Regions from separate parts of the Actinoplanes sichuanensis genome, predicted to be linked through region 1. Evidence: riboswitches for the same ligand, from Rfam matches in the RefSeq annotation. Region 1 holds a riboswitch; the other holds the start of a gene.

Region 1 (7,154 bases):
GCCGGACCGAGTTGCTGGCCTACCGGCACGGCCACGGCCCGGCGAGCACCTGGTGTGGCGAGGTCGCGGTCGGTGACGGCATCAGGTTCATGGGCCCGCGCCGCTCGATCGACGCGCCGGCCGCCGGTGAGCGGATCCTGTTCGTCGGCGACGCGTCCAGCGTGGCCCTGGCCTGCGCCTTCACCACGACCGGTGCCGAGGTGACCCACCTGTTCGAGGCGGCCGCGCCCGCGCTGCTCGCCGAAGCCCTGCAGACGCTGTCGCTGCCCGCCGAGGTGTGCGCCACCGACACGCTCCTGGACCGGTTGCGCGCCCTCGCGCCGACCGTGCCCGTCCCGTACCGCCTGATCGTCACCGGCAACGCGGCCACGGTCCACGCCGTGCGCCGCGACATCCGCGACTGGCCCGCTCCCCCGCCCAAGATCGTCGGCAAGGCGTATTGGGCGGCCGGCCGCACCGGCCTCGACTGAGCTATCCCACGGCGGTCTCGTCCTCGGTGAGAACGGCGCGTAGTCGGCGGGTGAGGCCGACCACCCGAGGGTCGGTACGGTCGGGTCCGCCGCGCAGCCGGTCGGCGTCGGCGAGTAGTCCGGCTGATTCGTGATGTCGGCCGTGTGCCTCGGCGAGTTCGGCGGCGCTTACCGTGACCGCCGCGAGGATCGGCCGGTCTCCGGTCGCCGACACCCGGGCCCCGCGTAGCGCCTTCTCGGCATCCGCCGTCTCGCTCAGCAGCAGGCAGAGCGAGACCCGGGTGACGCCGATCAGAGCCCGGCCGCGCTCGGTGGCCGGTGCGGCGTCGTCGACCAGTCTCCGCGCTCGGTCCAGGTTGCCGAGTCGCATCTGGACCAGCGCGTCGTGTGCGTCGACCAGCGCCGCGATCTCCGGGTCCGCGGCGCGCCGGGCCCGTTCGCGGGCGGCGACGATCGTCGCCGCGGCCTGCTCGGTGTCGCCTCGTCGCAGGTGCAGGTCGATCCAGAGCAGGTCGTGATGGAGTCGGTCGCCGAGGGCGGGCGGGCCGAACCCGGTGGTCGACGTCCGGGCCTCGTGCAGGTCGGCGACCGCCCCGTCGAGGTCGGTGTAGCGCCGTAGCCGGGCCCGGATCGGCAGGACCGCGGCCCGGGCCCATCGGTCACCGGACTGTTCGAACCCGATCAGGGCGGCCTCCACGTGGGCATGCATCCGGTCCAGGGCGCCGGTGTTCTCGGCGATCTCGGCCAGGAACATGTCGGCCAGGGCGGCGGTCCAGGTGTCGTCGGTGGCGGCCAGCCGCTCGAAGCTGTCGACGGCGGTCCGCTCGTCCTGCAGGAAGAGCAGGATCGGGCCGAGCACCCGATGGTGGCCCGGCAGGTTCGGGGTGGCGAGCAGGCGCCCGGCCAGCTCACGCATCTCCGCCCGGTCCCGTTCGGCTTCGCCGGCGCTGATGCCGGACTGCGCGGCGGCCCGGTTGAGCAGGTACAACGCGCGGGCACAGTCGCTTGCGGAGGTCGCCGCGATCGGGGCTCGGCCCAGCCAGTGGACGGCGTCGGGGTGACGGCCGGACATCTGCCAATACCAGCTGAGGGTCAGGGCCAGGTCGGTCGGGTCGCCGACCGTGCTCAGGCGTTGGAGGGCGGCGAGCGTGTTGTCGTACTCGGCCCGGATGCCCGTCATGGCCGTCAGCTGGCCCGGGCCGCGCAGGTGTGGCTCGTGGCCGGCGACGAAGGCGGTGAAGTGGGCGGCGGCCAGGTCGAGGACCGTGTCGAGGTCGCCGGTCGTCCGCAGGCGGTCGGCGCCGTACTCGCGGATGGTCTCCAGCATGCGGTACCGGCCGGTCTCCGGGATCAGCTGTAGCAGCGACCGGTCGACGAGGGCGGCGAGCAGGTCACGGATCTCGGTGGCGGGCACGGTGGTGCCGACGCAGACGGCGGCCGCCGATGCGGCGGTCACACCGCCGGGCAGGACGGCGATCCGTTCGGCGACGGTGCGTTCGTGGTCGTGGAGCAGGTCCCAGCTCCAGGCGATGACCGCACGTAACGTCCGATGTCGGTGTGGTGCGGTACGGCTGCCGGTGCTGAGCAGCTGGAACCGGTCGGAGAGCCCGTCGGCCAGGGCCGGCAGTGACAGGGTGCGCAGCCGGGCGGCGGCCAGTTCCAGGGCGAGCGGCAGACCGTCGAGAGCGGTCACCACCCGTACGACATCGGGCTCGGTGCTCTGGTCGAGCCGGAAGCCGGGACGGACGGCGATCGCCCGTTCCAGGAACAACCGGATCGCGTCGGGCAGCGTGAGCGGGGTCAGCGGCACGAGCGTCTCGCCGTCGATGGCGAGCGGTTCGCGGCTGGTGGCCAGCACCCGCAGTCCGCGGCAGCGGGTCAGCAGGACGGTGGTCAAGTGGGCGACGGCGTCGATCAGGTGCTCGCAGTTGTCGAGCAGCAGAACCGTGTCCCGGTCGGCGAGTTCGGCGGCGAGCCGGTCCCGATCGTCGTCCGGGCCGTGGTTGCGGGCGTCGAACATCCGGCCGGTCCGCAGTCCGAGCCCGGCGAGCACGGCGGCGGCGACCTTCGCCGGTTCGGTGACCGGTGCCAGGTCGACGAACCGGACGCGGTCGGCCGGTTCGAGGCGGCGGGCGGCCTCGAGGGCGAGCCGGGTCTTTCCGGCGCCGCCCGGGCCGATGACCGTCACCAGGCGTGCGGAGGTGAGCCGGGTTCCGACCCGGGTGAGATCGTCGGCCCGGCCGATGAAGCCGGTCGTCGGGGCGGGCAGCCCGGGCGGGCGGGTGCGGTGGACGGTGGCGCCGGAATCCGGGGTGCGGAGCAGGCGTACGTGGCGTTCCCGGAGCGCGGTTCCCGGGTCGACGCCGAGACGGTCGGCCAGGGCGGTCCGGAGCCGGTCGTAGACGGCCAGCGCCTCGGGTTGCCGGCCCTGCACGGCCAGCGCGTCCATCAGCAGCGCGGCCGCGCCCTCATGGCCCGGATGCTCGGTGAGCAGCCGGGTCAGGTGGGTCTCGGCCGTATCGGGTCGGCCCAGTGTCAGTTCCGCCTCGGCCAGATCGGTGACCGCGTCGACCGACAGCGCCGCCAGCCGGGTCGCGACCGCGGGCGCGACCGCGGCGATGATCGCGGGCTCGGCGCCCGGCCGGTCGCCCCACCGGGTGACGGCCTCGTCCAGCGCGGCCCGGGCCGCCTGAGGGTCGCCGGCCCGCAGCCGCTCGCGGCCGGCGGCGGTGAGCGCCTCGAAACGCAGGACGTCGACGTCGGCGGGATCCACGGCCAGCCGGTAGCCGCCGGGCGCCGGGCCGATCAGGTCACCGACCGGGCCGGTGGGGGTGAGGGCGCGACGCAGCCGGGACACCAGATTGTGCAGCGCGGCGGTCGGAACGGCCGGCGGGTCCTGCGGCCAGATCGCGTCGACCAACACAGCGGGGTCGACCGGGTGCCCGCCGGCGAGCGCCAGCCGCACGAGCAGAGCTCGCAGGCGGGCGCCGGCGATCGGAAGGACGGAGTCACCCCGCGACACCCGGAATGCGCCGAGCAACGTGACGCCGAGCCGTTCCACTCCCGAATCCTCGCGCGTTTCAGCGTCAGAACCCAAACCGTGACAGCGGCGTGGGAGCGCGGTGGGAGCGGGCCCGTTCAGTCTTCGCTGACCGAATCGACACAGGAGGGCTCCATGACCACCCCAGTCACCATCATCGGCGCCGGGCTCGGCGGCCTCACCCTGGCCCGGGTCCTGCACGTGCACGGTGTCCCGGCCACGATCTACGAGGCCGACGCCTCCCCCACCGCACGAGCTCAGGGCGGCATGCTCGACATCCACGACTACAACGGGCGACTCGCGGTCGAGGCGGCCGGTCTGATGGACGGGTTCCGGGCCATCGTCCTGGACGGACGGCAGGCGATGCGGTTCCTGGCCCCGGACGGCACGTTGTTGTTCGAGAAGACCGACGACGGTACGGGCGGACGCCCCGAGGTGCAGCGCGGGGACCTGCGGCGGCTGCTGATCGACTCGCTTCCGGCCGGGACGGTCCGGTGGGGGCGCCGGGTCGACGCGGTGGGCACGCTGGGGGACGGCCGGCACGAGGTGCGTTTCGCCGACGGGTCCACGGTCGTGACCGGCCTGCTGGTCGGCGCGGACGGTGCCTGGTCGAAGGTCCGGCCGCTGCTGACCGGGGCGCTGCCCGAGTACGCCGGTGAGGCGTTCGTCGAGACCTACCTGTACGACGCGAGCGTGCGGCACCCGGAGCAGGCGGCCTTGGTGGGCGCCGGGACGATGTTCGCGCCGGCCGACGGAGCGGCCATCACGGCACATCGGGAGAGCGGTGACACGCTGCACGCGTATGTCGCTCTCACTCGCCCGCTGGACTGGTTCGACACCGTCGATTTCACCGACCGGGCCGCGGCCACCGCGCGGATCGCCCGGGAGTTCGACGGCTGGGCGCCGCAGCTGACCGCGCTGATCACCGCCTGCGACAGCCCGCCGGTGCTACGCCCGCACCACACCCTGCCGCTCGGGCTCCGCTGGGACCGGGTGCCCGGCGTGACCCTGGTCGGTGACGCCGCGCACCTGGTGCCGCCGAACGGCGAGGGCGCCAATCTGGCCATGCTCGACGGCGCCGAACTTGGCCGGGCCGTCGCCGCGCATCCGGGTGATGCGGAGACCGCCCTCAGCGAGTACGAGGCGGCGATGTTCCCGCGTACGGCCGAGGTCCCGCAGGGTGAGGACCTGATGGCGAGCCTGTTCGGCGACAACCCGCCCGACGCCGTGCGCGCGTTCGTCGCCGAGCAGGGCGAGGTTCGGTAGGGCACCTTCGACGGGTCGGGCCGGACGGTCGGCTGGTGACACCGGGTCGCGGGTCGGTTCAGTGACGCGGATCGGCTGATCCGGGCCCGGGCCGCCCGGCGTAATGGTTCGGGTTCCGGCGGTGTTCAGTTTCACAGGGTGACCACAGCACCGCGTGATCGCGGATGGGTGCGGCCGGTCGGGAAAGCGGTCAGTGAAGCTCCGAACCGGACACCCCGGCCAGAAACCATTACTCACCGTGACCGGATCGGCGAGTGGGGGTGCTCCCGGGCTCGGCTATCAAGGAGGGGCGGCGGGCACCTGCTCGCCGGACGTGCCGACCCGGACCACGCCGAGCCCTGCCCCGGTCCGGCGGCACGTACCCACATGACGAGTCATGAGGCGATCGGGGGCAGGGACGGGGGAACCACATCGGTCCCCGTCCGGTACGCCATAGCGGCGGGCCGGGCCGGACCTCGGGGTGAAGCCGCACATCGCGGCCGGGCGATCCTTCGCGCCCGAACCCGACAGCTAACCTCGCAGGCGTGCCGGAGGGATTCCTTCACCGTGCGCATGAGCACCTTCGGCCGGCACACCCGTTCTCTGGGAGCCGGCAGCATCGCCCTGTCCGTTGGTCTCGGTCTCCTGACCGGCGGGCTCGGCACCCCGCAGGCGGTCTCCGCCGCCCCGCCGCAGCCGGTCTCCGCGGCCCCGCAGCCGGTCTCCGCCGCCCCGCAGCCGTCGATCGGCACCGTCACCGCCACCGACGTCGCCATCGAGAAGGAGGCGGCCGGTGACCTGGTGGTCACCGAGGCGGCCCGGCACCGGGGCGCGCCCTACCGGTACGGGGCGGTCGGGCCCGACCGGTTCGACTGCTCCGGTTTCACCATGTACGTCTACCGCAAGACCGCGGGCCGCAAGCTCCCGCACAAGGCGCACCTGCAACAGCGGTACGGCACGGCGGTCGGCAAGGCCGACGCCCACCCCGGCGACCTGATCATCATCCGCCGCGGCTCGTACGGCACCCACGCCGGCATCTACGCCGGCGACGGGACGATGTGGTCCGCGCCACGCACCGGCAAGACCGTGACCAGGCAGAAGATCTGGAGTTCGAACTACGTCGTGCGGCGCCTGGTCTGACCGAAGGTCGAGCCCCGGCCGGCGCAGTTCGTTTCGACCGTTCACAGCGGGGCAGTCGGGAGTCCATGAGATTCCGGAACGCGGTCGTCGTGGTCACCGGGGCGTCCAGTGGGATCGGCCGGGCGACCGCGTCGGCGTTCGCGGGTGAGGGCGCCGTGCTGGTGCTCGCGTCGCGGAGCCGGTCGGCGTTGGAGGACGTGGCCCGTGAGTGCCGTGCGCTGGGTGTCGAGGTGCTGGTCGTGCCGACCGACATCGCGGACCCGGCGGCGGTCGGCGGGCTCGCCGGGGCCGCGGTGCGCCGGTTCGGGCGGATCGACATCTGGGTCGAGGCGGTGGCGGTCGGGATCGCCGGGCCGCTGGGCTCGGAGTCGGTCGAGGAGATCCGCCGGCTGGTGGACACCAACGTCTTCGGGACCGTGCTGTCGGCCCGGGCGGCGCTGACGGTCTTCCAGCGGCAGGGGCACGGGCGGCTCGTACTCGTCGGGTCGTTGTTGTCGATCTTCCCGAATCCGCTGGTCCCGTTGTATTCGATGAGCAAGTTCGCGATCCGCGGGCTGGCGCTGAACCTGCAGCAGCAGGTCGCCGGGCAGCCGCGGATCCGGGTCGGGCTGGTGCTGCCGGGGCCGGTCGACACGCCGTTCTTCCAACGGGCCGCGAACCACACCGGACACCGGCTGCGGGCCATCCCGCCCGCGTACGCGCCGGAGCGTCTCGCCGCACGGATCCTGGCCGTGGCGCGGCGCCCGCGCCGGCAGGTGACGACCGGGGTGGTGTCACATCTGGCGCTGGTCGCGCACCGGCTCGCGCCCCGGGCCACCGAGGCGGTGGTGGCCCGGTGGAGCGCGACGTTCGTGACCGGGCCGCAGCCCGCCGCGGCGGGGCCGGGTGCCCTGTTCGAGCCGCCACCGGCCGGCTCGACGCACGGCGGCTACCGCCGGGGCCGGATCCGGCGACGACTCGGCGAACGTCTCGGCCTCGGATCACCCCCGACGTGACGACGACGAAGAACGGCTTCAGATCACGCCCGGGAGGACAGCGGTGAACAACGGCCACTGACCGGGCCCGGGAAGACAGCGCTGAAGAACGGCCTCGAATCTCGGCGGTGAAGGTCGGCCTCAGACCGCCTCGAGGATCAGCGCGGAGCCCTGGCCGCCGCCGCCACAGATGGCGGCCGCGCCCAGGCCGGTGAACCCGCGGGCCAGGGTGCCGACGATACGGGCGCCGGACGCGCCGATCGGATGACCGAGAGCGATCGCCCC
Region 2 (7,154 bases), 1.0 Mb from region 1:
TCAGCCTCGACATCGGCACCACCGACGGCGCGAGCGCCATCTACCTGGAAGCCGCCGCCGGGGTCACCACCTTCATCCTCGCCGGCCGCTACTTCGAGGCCCGCTCCAAGCGCCGGGCCGGCGCCGCCATGCGGGCCCTGCTGGAACTCGGCGCCAAGGACGTCGCCGTGCTGCGCGACGGCACCGAACGGCGGATCCCGGTCGCCGACCTGGCGGTGGGGGACCGGTTCGTGGTCCGGCCGGGGGAGAAGATCGCCACCGACGGCGTCATCGAAGACGGCACCTCGGCCGTCGACGTGAGCATGCTGACCGGCGAGTCCGTGCCGGTCGAGGTCGCCCCCGGCGACCCGGTGGCCGGCGCGACCGTCAACGCCGGCGGCCGGCTGATCGTACGGGCCACCCGGATCGGCGCCGACACCCAGCTCGCCCAGATGGCGAAGCTGGTCGAGCAGGCCCAGACCGGCAAGGCCGCCGTCCAGCGGCTCGCCGACCGCATCTCCGGCGTGTTCGTGCCGATCGTGATCGCCCTCGCCGTCGCCACGCTCGGCTGGTGGGTCGGCACCGGCTCCGGCTGGACGGCCGCGTTCACCGCCGCCGTCGCCGTACTGATCATCGCCTGCCCCTGCGCGCTCGGCCTGGCCACCCCGACGGCGCTACTGGTCGGCACCGGCCGCGGCGCGCAACTCGGGATCCTGATCAAAGGCCCGGAAACCCTCGAGTCGACCCGGACCGTGGACACCGTCGTGCTGGACAAGACCGGCACCGTGACCACCGGCCGAATGAGCTTGGTCGACGTGGTCCCCGCCGCAGGCGTCGACCGTGACGAGTTGCTACGCCTGGCCGGGGCGGTCGAGGCCGCCTCGGAGCACCCGATCGCTCAGGCGATCGCGTCGGCGGCCGCCGACAGCGCGCCGCTGCCGCAGGTGACCGGGTTCGCCAGCACCGAAGGGCTCGGTGTCACCGGCACCGCCGACGGCCACGCCGTGCACGTCGGTCGCATCGCGCTGCTGCGCCAGGCCGGGTTGACGGTGCCCGACGACGTCGAGCAGGCCGTCGCCGCCGCCCACAAGGCCGGGCAGACCGCCGTGGTCGCCGGTTGGGACGGCCAGGCCCGCGGCGTCCTCGCCGTCGCCGACACCGTCAAGGCGACCAGCCGCGACGCCGTCGCCCGGTTGCGGGCGCTGGGCCTGTCGCCGGTGCTACTCACCGGGGACAACGAGACCGTGGCTCGGGCGGTCGCCGCGCAGGTCGGCATCACCGAAGTGATCGCCGAGGTGCTGCCGACCGACAAGGTCGACGTGGTCAAACGGCTGCAGGAACAGGGCAAGGTCGTGGCGATGGTCGGCGACGGCGTCAACGACGCCGCCGCCCTGGCCCAGGCCGACCTCGGGCTGGCGATGGGCACGGGCACCGACGCCGCGATCGAGGCGTCCGACCTGACCTTGGTCCGTGGTGACCTGATGGCCGCCGCCGACGCGATCCTGCTGTCCCGGCGAACCCTGCGCATCATCAAGAGCAACCTGTTCTGGGCCTTCGCCTACAACGTCGCAGCGCTACCCTTGGCCGCGGCCGGGCTGCTCAACCCCATGATCGCCGGAGCGGCGATGGCGTTCAGCTCGGTGTTCGTCGTCGCCAACAGCCTGCGGCTGCGCCGCTTCACCGGCATCAAGAATTAGGTCGTACGACAGTGCCGCCCGCACCCGCCGAGGACGGATGCAGGCGGCACTGTGCGATGCCCGAGCATGAATCACGTACGGGCATCCCCGCACTGTGGTCAGACCAGGCGCCGTACCACGTAGTTCTTGGTCCAGATCTTCTGCTTGGTGACGGTCTTGCCGGTTCGCGGCGCGGCCCACATCTTGCCGCCACCGGCGTAGATGCCGGCGTGCGTGCCCTTCGTTCCGGTACGGATGACGATCAGGTCACCCGCGCGGGCCTTGGACTTGGCGACGGCCTTGCCGTACCGCTGCTGCAGGTGGGCCTTGTGCGGCAGCTTCTTGCCCGCCGCCTTCTTGTAGACGTACATGGTGTAGCCCGAGCAGTCGAACCGCTTGGGCCCGGCCGCACCGAACTTGTACTTCTTGCCCTTGTGCTTCGCCGCCTCGGTCATGATCCGATTCGCGGCCGCCTTGGACTTGGCGGCCTGGGACGCGGCCGTGACGGTGATGCCGGCCTGGCTGAACACCACGCTGGTCGGCGAGGACACCTGCGTGGAGGCGGCCGTCGAGGACTGCGTCGCGGCGGAGGCTGACTGCGGAGTGCCGAGCCCGCCGGTCAGCAGACCGAGACCCACGGACAGGGCGAGAGTGCCGGTTCCCAGGGTACGGGTGGGCCGGCTCAGGGTGCTTACGCGCACGGTGATGGATTCCCTCCGGCACGCCTGCGAGGTTAGCTGTCGGATTCGGGCGCGAAGGTCGCCCGGCCGCACGGTGGCGGCTTCACCCCGAGGCCCTCAACCCCGGCTGCCGCAGTACGGCGTGCCGGTCGAGGACCGATGGTGGTTCCCCCGTCCCTGCCCCCGATTGCCTCATGACTCGTCATGCGGTTCGTGCCACCGGACCGGGGCAGGGCTCGGCGTGGTCCGGGTCGGCACGACCGGCGAGCAGGTGCCCGCCGCCCCTCCTTGATAGCCCGGCCCGCGCCGGTCCTGGGCCCGGCAGTCGATCACGCACAGTGATGACCGCGCCGGAGGGAGTCCGATTTGGAAGGGCACTGCGAGGTTTGTCGACACGCTGTGCTGATGTGTGCTTGACGCGACGTGAGGTTGATCTGTGAAAGGGAACACGCAGACCCGAACGTGGTCGCTGTGCGTGGCCTCGACCGGGTTCCCCGGTTCGTCGTGTCCACGCCGACTGCCGGCCCGCCGATCATGACCGGGTATCCACCCCTCGTCGCCCGAACCGATGACCACCCAGCGGTCCGGAGGTGACCGCATACCGCGGCCTTGCGAACGGCGGTCACGGCGGCGATGCAACCACAGGCCCGCTCAACCGGCCGCGCCGTCGAGCGATCAGGCCGACCCGGTCGACGGCACGGCACCTTCGACAGCAGCTGGGTGAGCGGATCGGACCCGGCCGGTGGCAACGATCGCCCGACTCAGGACTTCACGAGCCGGGCGATAGCCGCACTCGCCTCCTTGATCTTCGCGTCCACGTCGCCCTCGGACGCGGCGTGCACCACGCAATGGCGCAGATGATCTTCGAGCAGGCCGACCGCCACCGCGTGCAGGGCGCTCTTGGCGGCCGAGATCTGGGTCAGGATGTCGATGCAGTAGGTGTCCTCGTCGACCATCCGCTGCAGTCCACGGATCTGCCCCTCGACCCGCTTCAGCCGCGCCATCAGCGCCTGTTTCTCCGCCGAATACCCGTGCGGCCCGGCCGGTTTCGCCTCACTCATGCCGTGCAAGATACCCGGCACCGGTATGAGCCGGCGGCGGCCACGACACGCCCCGGCGGCGCCGCGCCCGCGATGTCGTAGCAGGGCCGGCACCCTTCGGCGCGGGCAGGTGGTCGCCTGTACCCGACACTGACGGATCGCCCATTCGGTCCATCGCTGCCAGTTGATCATCTGCGGCACACTTCATCTCATGTCGCAGCCGTACCTCGATGATTCCTGGCCGCCACTATCCGGCCGTCTCTCGCACCGGCTGTACGAGAGGTCCGTCCCGGCTGCTTCCGGTACGAGTGCGTCGTACCCGTCGTGCAGCCGCCCCCGGCCCGGCATGGCGACCGGATTCAATGCCGCGGTGGTAGCCGCGTGAAAATCACCCCACCCTGGCAAGGATGGATGGATCGCCGCGAGGCGGAGAAGGCCCGCAAGGAGGAAGAGCGCCGCCTGCAGGAGGAGAAACGCAAACGGGAGGAACGCCGGGCCATGATCATCCTGGCGTCGATGGCCGTCGTCGGCATGATCATCGCCGGGATCGGTGCACTGTTCGAGGACGACAAGCCGGCTGAACCGGCTACGGCCGCCACGGCCGCGGCAGCACTCGCGGACACGCCGGTCGAGGCCACGTCGCCGACCCCCTCCGCGGCCGTCACGACCACGCCACCACCGCCGAAACACGGTATCGACCTGATCTGCTCCTCCGATGCGGAGCAGACCACCACCACGACGTTCACCGTGCCGGCCGACTCGAAGGGCCGATACGACTTCCGCGAAGTCTGGAAAGCCGAGCAGTACGACTGCGACCTCGCGGCGGTGAACGGCACTCCGCAGGTCGAGATGACGCCCACCACCAGCCTGCAGAAGAAGGCGATGAAGGCGGCAGAGTACACCGAACCCGACATCTCTTCACTTTTCGACCTCTGTGCGCAAGCAAGCCCCGCTGACGTCTACCTCTCGAACACCTTCACCATGAGCGAAGCCCAGGCCACCGAACTGACCGGTGCACTCATGCTGTGCCCGTCACACCCTTTCGCCGACGAGTGGCGCAAAGCCATCAAGAAGAGCGAGCAGGAGAGCGGCTCCGACTCAGGCGACGGTGAAGAAACCGTCAAGGGCGTCCACCCCGGCGCGTTCTGCACTCCCGAAGGGGCCCGCGGCTATACCTCGGCCGGCACGCTGATGAAGTGCAGCTACAAGTCGGGCGACAACCGCGCCCGGTGGCGCCGCGCCTAGCCGGCAAGCCGCGAGCGTCGACGGCGTGTGTCAGCTCCCGGTCGGGTACGGCTTGGCAGCCGCTGTCCCCAGGGTCATGAAGGCGGGCAGGTTGAGGCTCCAGAAAGACGCCATGCAGCTGTACGCCGGGAAGAACCCACTGCATGAGGAGCTGCTGGGGCCGACCTCGATCGTGTATCCGGGCACACCCAGCGTGCCGTAGATCCAGTCGTCGGTGGCACCCGGCGCGAAGTAGTTCAGACCGCCGTCGCCGTGCACGACCGTGTACCTGTTGGACTTGGCCATGTTCGTGGCGATCGTCTTGAGATCGGTGTTGTTCGGCGCGAGCGAGTTCGTCCAGCCGTACGGATAGATGTTCAACTCGGCGTAACTGTGCAGCGTGAGGAACGTGCCGGTGGTGGCGGTCGTCGCCGCCGAGAAGTCGGCGGCCGGCTTGGTGTCGCGGTAGATGCTCGCCAGGAAGCTCTGAATGGCCCGCGTCTCCGGCTCGCTCGCGGCACTCGCACCGGGGTAGGTCTCGGTGCACTTGGTGCCCTGGTTGACGTCCCAGTGGTAACTCGAGTTCCGGTTGAGGTCGACTCCGAGCCCGGTGCCGGAGCACCCGTTGTCGTGGGCGTTCTTTCGCTGGGAGACGGGCCGCGTCGCGTTCGACGAGACGATGTCGACGCCGTCCGGGTTGGCGATCGGAATGACCCACAACTCGGTCGTGTCCATCAGCTTCGTCACGGCAGCGACCTTGCCGTAGTTGGCCACCAGGTAGTCGATCCACATGTACGCGAGCTCACCGGTGGCCAGTTCGCGCGCGTGCATCTGGGCCATCAGCGTGAACTTCGGTTTCGAGCCGGCGGTGCTCAACGCGCAGTCACCGGTGGTGATCTTCGTGATGCACAGGGCCTGGATGTCGTGACCGCCCCGGTTCTGGGTCTTCAGCCACGACTGGCCGATGGTCTTCAGGACCGCCAGCTCCGGGTGGGCCGTCACGACCTGCTGGTTGTGGGTCTCGTGCGCGGCCGCGGTGTGATAGCCGCCGTAGTAGGTGCCGGCAGCGGCCTGCACGGACACCGGCACCGGCTGGTAGAGCGGTCCGGTGTACCGCACGCTCAGGCCGTCGCGCCGTAGCCGCTGGGCTTGAGCCGCGGTCGCCAGGATCGGCGCCCCGTCTCGCGACAGTCCCTCCATGACGTCGTAGCCGCGCTTGTTGAGGTCGTCGGCCAGCTCACCCACGGCGGTGGTGGGCGAGGCCACCATCCAGTAACCCGGTTCGCCGGCGTCGGGGCCGGCCGCGGTCGCGCTGCCGGGCAGCATGAGCCCCGCAGAGATCAGCAGGAGCATCGTGATCGTCACTGCGGCCGGCAGCCGGCGCGCCCGTGATCGCCGGGAAGACGGGAACCTGGTCATCGGCACCTCGGTCGTGTGATGGCCGGTGTCACCGAGCACCGACCGCTACTGATTCACGTTCATCGATGAATTTGTGGCCGTCAACATGCCGAGGTGGTCATATCGGTGCAGCAAAGTACCTGGCTGCGTGTGTCCGCTCACCGACGGTCATTCTTTGCGCAATGACGTGGCATTCAAGATCAAACCGATTAACATGCGTCCCCGTGACCACACCGGAAGACATCCTCGCCACCACCGCCTGGGGGGATCTGGAAGACGCCTACGGTTCCGCGGAGGACCTGCCCGGCCTGTTGCAGCCGCTCCTCAACGGGGAGACGGCCGACTTCGCCGCGGCCATGCACGCCCTGACCTGGAACCTGACCCACCAGGGCAACCTCTACTCGGCCACGTTGCCGGCCGCGCGGTACGTCGTCGCCGTCCTGACCGATCCCCGTACCAAGGCGGGCAAGGCGGCCATGCTGAGCTGGCTGAACGTGCTCGTCGGCAGCGCCGTCGAATTCGAGGAGTTCGACAACGAGCCGGACGCCGACGCCGTCCGCGAGGCGATCCCGTCCTTCTATCCGGCGGTCGCCGCCAACTTCGAACACACCAATCCGATGGTACGAGTGGCCGCCCGCCGCGCCGCCCTGACCATGCTCGACCGCCCCGGCCTGGAGCACGAGCGCGCCGCAGCGGCCCCACACCTGCTAGCCGAGCCCGAACTGCTGACCGACTCCGAACAGGGCGTGGTCCGCGCCGCCGTCGCCGGCTGGGAGGCCTGACCCAGAGCCGCGCGGAGGGCCTCCCGCACCTCGACCCTTGACGGCGGAGTCCTGGTTGAACGAGGCCAGATCGCCGTCGCGGAGGAGCTCCCGGATCGCCGCCCGGCGCACCTTGCCGCTGATGGTCCGGAGCACAGGGCCAGGCCGGAGAAGCGCCACCATGCCGACACCGACCCCGAATTCCCGGCCGTCCGGCGGATGTCGGCGACCAGGATCCGCAGCCCTTCCCGGACATTCCGGCGACCTCGCGGATGACTACCGCCGATTCATCGGTCCCATCCCGTTCTCGTCGCTTGGTGAGGGAGGCGAGCGCGCAAGTAACGTGGAGGAACTCAAGGCCCGTGGTTGGCGGATCGAGGATCTGAACACGACTGT

The links. A riboswitch is a leader RNA that binds a small molecule or an ion and turns the genes downstream of it on or off. The one in region 1 is predicted to bind cyclic di-AMP.
Region 2: another riboswitch for cyclic di-AMP. It lies ahead of Q0Z83_RS12855 (C40 family peptidase); the one in region 1 lies ahead of Q0Z83_RS17925 (C40 family peptidase).

Annotation. Positions count from the first base shown of each region.
Region 1 covers NZ_AP028461.1:3,907,582-3,914,735, forward strand. Annotated here, with positions in the region: gene Q0Z83_RS17910 (siderophore-interacting protein) at 1-470, shown strand, start outside; gene Q0Z83_RS17915 (BTAD domain-containing putative transcriptional regulator) at 472-3,531, opposite strand; gene Q0Z83_RS17920 (FAD-dependent oxidoreductase) at 3,646-4,776, shown strand; cyclic di-AMP (ydaO/yuaA leader) riboswitch at 5,195-5,316, shown strand; gene Q0Z83_RS17925 (C40 family peptidase) at 5,329-5,895, shown strand; gene Q0Z83_RS17930 (SDR family NAD(P)-dependent oxidoreductase) at 5,961-6,890, shown strand; gene Q0Z83_RS17935 (acetyl-CoA C-acyltransferase) at 7,011-7,154, opposite strand, start outside.
Region 2 covers NZ_AP028461.1:2,887,089-2,894,242, forward strand. Annotated here, with positions in the region: gene Q0Z83_RS12850 (heavy metal translocating P-type ATPase) at 1-1,676, shown strand, start outside; gene Q0Z83_RS12855 (C40 family peptidase) at 1,775-2,356, opposite strand; cyclic di-AMP (ydaO/yuaA leader) riboswitch at 2,363-2,488, opposite strand; gene Q0Z83_RS12860 (metal-sensitive transcriptional regulator) at 3,097-3,396, opposite strand; gene Q0Z83_RS12865 (hypothetical protein) at 3,787-4,620, shown strand; gene Q0Z83_RS12870 (M14 family zinc carboxypeptidase) at 4,651-6,018, opposite strand; gene Q0Z83_RS12875 (hypothetical protein) at 6,222-6,779, shown strand.